Linked DNA regions of Lichenicola cladoniae. The protein of the gene in region 1 binds, or shares a complex with, the protein of each later gene. Links are inferred from orthologs where the notes say so. Each region holds a gene or a part of one and is shown on either strand. Other genes may lie near its edges.

What was found.
Region 2: the proteins of HN018_RS09730 (region 1) and HN018_RS06515 are in contact, whole or in part, in a solved structure (PDB 8RP0), measured with the Escherichia coli proteins. The link is inferred for Lichenicola cladoniae from one-to-one orthologs.

What each region holds. Positions count from the first base shown.
Region 1 is NZ_CP053708.1:2,103,499-2,106,812, forward strand. What follows is about bases 272-3,270. They hold HN018_RS09730 (anthranilate synthase component II), read left to right. Parts: upstream 272-1,469; coding sequence 1,470-2,072; downstream 2,073-3,270. Other genes in these bases: trpE (anthranilate synthase component I), read left to right, coding at 272-1,428; trpD (anthranilate phosphoribosyltransferase), read left to right, coding at 2,146-3,270. Outside these bases: more of trpE, read left to right, coding at 1-271; more of trpD, read left to right, coding at 3,271-3,300. UniProt on the Escherichia coli protein: Part of a heterodimeric complex that catalyzes the two-step biosynthesis of 4-amino-4-deoxychorismate (ADC), a precursor of p-aminobenzoate (PABA) and tetrahydrofolate.
Region 2 is NZ_CP053708.1:1,427,006-1,430,319, reverse strand. What follows is about bases 293-3,291. They hold HN018_RS06515 (anthranilate synthase component I family protein), read right to left. Parts: upstream 2,505-3,291; coding sequence 1,080-2,504; downstream 293-1,079. Other genes in these bases: HN018_RS06510 (glycosyltransferase family 61 protein), read right to left, coding at 2,470-3,291; HN018_RS06520 (aminotransferase class IV), read right to left, coding at 293-1,083; HN018_RS06525 (CheR family methyltransferase), read left to right, coding at 293-293. Outside these bases: more of HN018_RS06525, read left to right, coding at 1-292; more of HN018_RS06520, read right to left, coding at 280-292; more of HN018_RS06510, read right to left, coding at 3,292-3,314. UniProt on the Escherichia coli protein: Part of a heterodimeric complex that catalyzes the two-step biosynthesis of 4-amino-4-deoxychorismate (ADC), a precursor of p-aminobenzoate (PABA) and tetrahydrofolate.

The DNA.
Region 1 (3,314 bases):
GACCGGAACAGCTTCCTCCTTGAGAGCATCGAGGGCGGCGTCGCGCGTGGTCGCTACTCGGTGATCGGGCTGCTACCGGACCGGATCTGGCGCTGCCGGACCGGGACTGTGGCGGTCAGCCGGGATGGGGACAGCTTCATGCCGCTCGATGCCCATCCGATCGACAGCCTGCGCCAGCAGATCGCGGCGAACCGGATCGAGCTTCCGGCGTCCTTGCCGCCGATGATCGGCGGCCTGTTCGGCTATCTCGGCTACGACATGGTCAGACAGATGGAGCGGCTGCCAAACTCTCCCGTCGATGATCTCGGCCTGCCGGAGGCGATGCTGCTGCGGCCGTCGCTGTTCGCGGTGTTCGACAACGTTCGCGACGAGCTGACCCTGGCGGTGCCGCTGCGTCCGGACGGCGAGCACCAGGCCGACATGCTGTGGGCGCGCGGACAGGCGCTGCTGGCACAGGCCCGCGACGCGCTATCGCTGGAACTACCCGCGGCCAGCGCTGTCCAGCCCGTCGCCACCGTGCCGATCGAGCCGCGCTCGAACTTCACGCGGGAGGCATTCCTCGATGTGGTGGGCCGCGTCCAGGAGTACATCGCCGCCGGCGACGCGTTCCAGGTGGTGCCGAGCCAGCGTTTCTCGGCATCGTTCGCGCCGCCGCCATTCGCCCTCTACCGGGCGCTCAGGCGGATCAACCCGGCGCCGTTCCTGTTCTTTCTTGACCTGTCCAGCGGGGACGACCGGTTCCAGCTGGTCGGCAGCAGTCCCGAGGTGCTGGTACGCCTGCGCGAGGGCACCGTCACCGTGCGTCCGCTGGCCGGCACCAGGCCGCGGGGCGCCGACCGTGCCGAGGACGAACGGCTCGAGGCCGAACTGCTCGCCGACCCGAAGGAGCGCGCAGAGCATCTGATGCTCGTCGATCTCGGCCGCAACGATGTCGGCCGGGTTGCCACGCTCGGGAGCGTCAAGGTCACCGAAAGCTTCATGATCGAGCGCTTCAGCCACGTCATGCACATCTCCTCGACCGTCGAGGGCATGCTGCGTCCCGAACTGGATGCGGTGGACGCGCTGATCGCCGGCTTCCCCGCCGGGACCCTGACCGGCGCCCCGAAGATCCGTGCCATGCAGATCATCGACGAGATGGAGCTGACCCGGCGTGGCACCTACGCCGGATGCATCGGTTACTTCGGCGTGGATGGCGCCATGGATACCTGCATCGGCCTGCGAATGGCGTTGATCAAGGACGGGACGATGCATGTGCAGGCGGGATGCGGGGTCGTTGCCGACAGCGTGGCCGAGGCCGAGTATCAGGAAACGATCCAGAAAGCGCGTGCGCTGTTCCGGGCGGCCGAGCTGGCGATAGCCCAGACCCAGCCGCCCCCTGGTGTCCAGGTGCATGCTGATGCGCAGCGTCCGCATGGCGTTTCTACCTGAGGTGGTTTGACCGGTCCGGGGCGGCACCCCACAATAACAGCATGATCCTGCTGATCGATAACTACGACAGCTTCACCTTCAACCTGGTGCATTACCTGGGCGAACTCGGTGAAGCGTGCGATGTGCGCCGGAACGATGCGCTCTCGGTCGACGAGGCGATGTCGCTGCGGCCGGAAGCGATCGTGCTGTCGCCTGGTCCGTGCTCGCCAAACGAAGCCGGGATCTGCTGCGACCTGATCGAGGCGGCGGCGGGCAGGGTACCGATCTTCGGCGTTTGCCTCGGGCACCAGGCGATCGGCCAGGTGTTCGGCGGCGAGGTGGTGCGTGCGCCAGCGCCGATGCACGGCAAGGTCAGCCCGATCCAGCATAACGGCGGCGACGTGTTCGCCGGTCTTCCGTCGCCGTTCCAGGCGACCCGCTATCATAGTCTGACCGTTAGGCCGGACACCCTGCCGGCGACCCTGGTCGCCACGGCCCATACGGCTGACGGGGTGGTCATGGGCCTGCGGCATCGGGACTTCCCGATCTTCGGGGTGCAGTTCCACCCGGAGAGCATCGCCTCCGAGCATGGCCACGCGATCCTGGCCAACTTCCTGGCACTGGCACGTGGCCGCAACACTCAAACGCGCGAACTGGCTGCCTGAACGATGGGCCTCGCAGACCCGGCTTCTCGGTGCGCCTCCGGCCTGTGCACCCGGTATGATGCGGGCCCGACGAATGGATGAACAGCCGTCGCTGAAGCCGGTGCTCGCCCGGGTTGCCGATGGTGCGCGCCTGAGCGTCGAGGAAGCGCAGGCGGCGTTCGAGATCGTGATGTCGGGGATCGCCACCGACGCGCAGATCGCCGGGCTGGTGATGGCGCTTCGGGTCCGCGGCGAAACGGTATCCGAACTGGTCGGCGCAGCCCGGGCAATGCGGGCCAGGATGACGATCGTTCCCGGCGTCGCCGACGCGATCGATGTGTGCGGTACCGGCGGGGATGGCCACGGCACCCTCAACATCTCCACGGCGGTCGCCTTCGTGCTCGCAGCCCTCGGCGTGCCGGTCGCCAAGCATGGTAACCGCGCGGTCTCCTCGCGTGCCGGCGCGTTCGATACGCTCGAGGCGCTGGGCATTCCGTTCCTGCAGGAGCCGGCCGCACTCGAGGCATCGCTGCAGATGAACGGCCTTGCCTTCATCGCGGCCCCCGCCCACCACCCGGCCATGCGGCACGCCGCCTCGGTGCGGTCCGATCTCGGCACACGGACGATCTTCAATCTGCTGGGTCCGCTCTGTAATCCTGCCCGCGTGCGCCGCCAGATGATCGGGGTGTTCGCCCCCGGCTGGATGGAGCCGATCGCCAGGGCGATGCATCAGCTCGGGTCTGATTGCGTGTGGGTGGTACATGGCGACGGTGCGGCGGGCAGCACCGCGCCGGGCATGGACGAGCTCAGCCTTGCCGGTCCGAACCGGGTGGTCGTCATGGACCAGGGCCGGCTCAGCCGGTTCACGCTTCGTCCCGAGGATCTCGGGCTCGAGCGGCAGCCGATCGAGGCTGTCGCCGGGGGCGATGCCGGCGATAATGCGCGGGCGCTGGAGCGCCTGCTCGAGGGTGAGGCCGGTCCGTATCGCGATACGGTCATGCTCAATGTGGCCGCGGCCTTGCAGGTCAGCACCCGGGGCAACATCTCCCCGGCATCGTTGTCGGTGCCGGTGGATGCAGTCGGCGGGAACCCGGGGGCGACAGACGAGGTGGAGGCACCGATCGAGCGGTTGCGGCAGGGGCTGCGACATGCCGCACGCGCGCTCGACGACGGCGCGGCTCTTTCCGTGCTGAACGCGTTGCGCAGACCAGATCCCCGCCTTAACCGAACGAACGCAGGATTTGTGTGAGATGGGCCTCCGAG
Region 2 (3,314 bases), 680 kb from region 1 along the record:
CCGGCTGGCGGATCAATCGCGCGCTGCGGGACATGGTGGGGTTCCGGGAATGGAACCTGCTGTCCGACCTTTCCGGCCTCGGTCGTTTCGACATCATCTTTTGCCGCAACGTTCTCATCTATTTCGATCATGCAACCAAGACCCGGACCCTCGAGGCGATCTCACGCCAGCTTGCGCCCGACGGGGTGATCTATCTCGGCGGCGCGGAGACGGTGCTCGGACTGACGACCGCCCTGGTATCGATGCCGGGCGAGCACTGCATCTTTCAGAAGAACTCCATCACGGTTCCCTGATCCCGATCGTCAGACGCTCGATCAGGTCGGGACGCACTTCCAGGCTGCGTCCATCGAGCGAAACGACACCGCGCAGGCCCAGGCTGTTGCACACAACCAGCAGTTCGGCATGGCCAAGACGGTCCGGGCCGATCGGCGCAACCATCACCAGTCCTCTGTCGATCAGCAGCCCGCGCGCGATGCCGGGGAGCGCGCCGTCACCGACCGGCGGTGTCACCAGCACGCCGTCGATCAGCGCAATCAGGTTCGCGGCGCTGGTCTCGGCGACCATGCCGCGCGTGTTGAGCAAAATCGCGTCGTCAGCCCCTTTCCGCGACGCCTCCTGCCGTGCCAGCACGCTGTCGAGATAGTTCAGCGACTTGATCCGGCTCAGCGGCGAGAACTCGTTTCGCCGTGTCTCGCCGGCGACGATCAACGAGACCGGACCATGCATGGTGAGCCCGGTCGCGGCCGTGATCAGCATCGTCGGGCGCGGCGATGCCGGTGGAGCGACCCCGCGTGGTGCTGGCCCGCGCGTCAGGGTAAGCCGCAGGCTGCCCTGCGCGACCCTGTTCGCCACCAGCACCTGATGCATCGCCGCCTCGATCGCCTCGTCGTCCCGCAGAGCCGGAATGCCGAGCATGGCAGCACCTTCGCGCAACCGTGCCAGGTGCCGGCGACCATGAACGACCGCGCCATCGCTGACCCGGATCGTTTCGAACAACCCGTCGCCCAGCGTGAAGCCGCGATCGTCCGGCGCGATCCGCACGGCTGCCGAGTCCTGCAGCCTGCCGTCGCACCAGTCCTTCATGTCGGCCGCCCGGTCCGCGAAAACACCGACAGCAGCGGCGCCACCTTGGTCAGCATCTCGTCATGTTCCTGTGCCGCGACCGAGTCCGCAACGATGCCGCCGCCCGCCTGTGCCACCACCTGCCGACCGGTCAGGACGAGCGTACGGATCACGATGCTGCTGTCCATGGCGCCATCGAACCCGATCCAGACGATGCACCCGCAATAGGGACCACGCGCCGACGCCTCGAGCTCGTCGATGATTTCCATCGCCCGGATCTTCGGTGCGCCGGTCACCGAACCGCCGGGAAATGTCGCGCGGAGCAGGCTCACCGCGTCGGCGTCCGGCCGCAGTTTCGCGGTGATCGACGAGACCAGGTGATGCACCGTCGCGAACGTCTCCAGTTCGCACAGCAACGGCACCGTCACGCTGCCGAACTCGGCCACGCGCCCGATATCGTTGCGCATCAGGTCGACGATCATCAGGTTTTCCGCCCGGTCCTTGGAGCTGGACATCAGCAGGGCCGCTTCCTGACGATCCTGTTCCGGGTTTCGGCCGGGGTCCGATGGCCGCGGGCGCGTCCCCTTGATCGGCCGTGTCTCCACCCGTCCGTCCGCTTCGAGCCGGATGAACCGCTCCGGCGAGGTGCTGCACAAGGCGCATCCCGGTGCCCAGGCGAGATAGGCTCCGAACGGCGCCGGATTGATCCGGCGTAGGGCCAGGTGCACCGACCCCGCATCGAGTTGCGGCGGTCGCACTGCCACATGCCGCATGGTCAGGTTGGCCTGGAAGATGTCGCCGGCGCGGATGTAGTCGAGGCCACGCTCGACCATCGCCGCATAGGCTTCGGCCGACAGGTCCGGCGTCCAGACAAGTTCGGGCTGCGGCGTGCACCGAACCGGCAGAACCTTGGCGAGACGGTTCTCGAGCCAGTCCGCCCTCGCGCGGGCCCGGTTCGAGCGACTGTCTCGGTCCCGCTCCGGTCGCCCGGTCGAGATCAGCCAGCACCGGCTTTCCGCGCGGTCGAACGCCAGCACCAGGTCGAACAGTCCGAACCAGAACTCCGGCACATCCGGATCGTCGGCATGACGGCGTGGCAGCCGTTCGAGATGATGGGCCGCCCCATAGCCGAGCAGCCCGACGGCACCGCCCATGAACGGCATCGGACCTGCATCGCCGGCAGGCTCCGGCCAGCGTGCCAGCGCATCCGCCAGCAACGAGAACGGATCTTCGCCGGGCCCGGTCCTGACGATCTCGAACGGGTCGACGCACAGATACGAATACCGGCTGCGCGGGCCGACGGGTCCGGTGCTGTCGAGCCAGACCAGATGCGGATCGTCGCGGACATGCTCGAATGCCTGCTCCGGCTCGCGCCAGGACAAGGCACGGACGACGCGGCCCACCGCGTCAGGCGGCGGCGAGGTGGCGCCCGAACTCGGCATCGGTGATCAGCAGGTCGCGATCGTACGAGGCGCCCGCCTCCACTTCCGTCTGGCGGCAGCGCACTTCCCGGTAGCGGTGTCCGAACTGGTTGGCGACGAACCAGAAGAACGTGTCCGGCATGGCGGCACCGGCGAATACCAGCACCTGCGCGGCTGGCCTGGCGAACGCGATGCTGGTCATCGCAGCCCCCATCGCGCCGACGATCACCCGCGCGTCACGCACCGCGCCGATCTGCTGCTGCAGCGTGGTTCCGGCCGTCCTCAACACTTGGAACCCCTTTCGTTCCGCAAGCGCCTCGAGTTCGGCCGCCCTGGCGAAATCGCGGCGCATGCCGATGCCGCGGGCGATGAACACGCGCTCATGGCCGGTCCCCCGGCTGTCATGTGCCAGCCGGTCATGGCACGCCCGCACCAGGGGCGACATGTAGGTTCCGTGCCGGGTCAGTCCGTCCACCAGGATCAACCGGCGCACCCGTACCGGAAAACGGTTCGAGACGCGCACCTGTTCGTCCGCGATCCCCGCGAGGCGCATGCTGCTCTGCATTACCTCGCCGAGTTGCGGGTCGTGGATATCATGGACCAGCACACCCAGCCGATCTCCCTGCACCCGCGACAGCACCAGGTGCAGCATCGGCAGCATTTCCATTAGCCAGTGACCGTAGTTGGCGGCACCGCGCTTTTTGCCGAGCACCAGCGGGCCGTCATGCCCGGGCACCGTGGCACCGGCAATCGCCTCGCGAACCTGCCCCGCCGCCCATTCGATCTCGGCTGGGGCATGCTGGGTGATGCTGGGACCGTAGAGGGCACCGT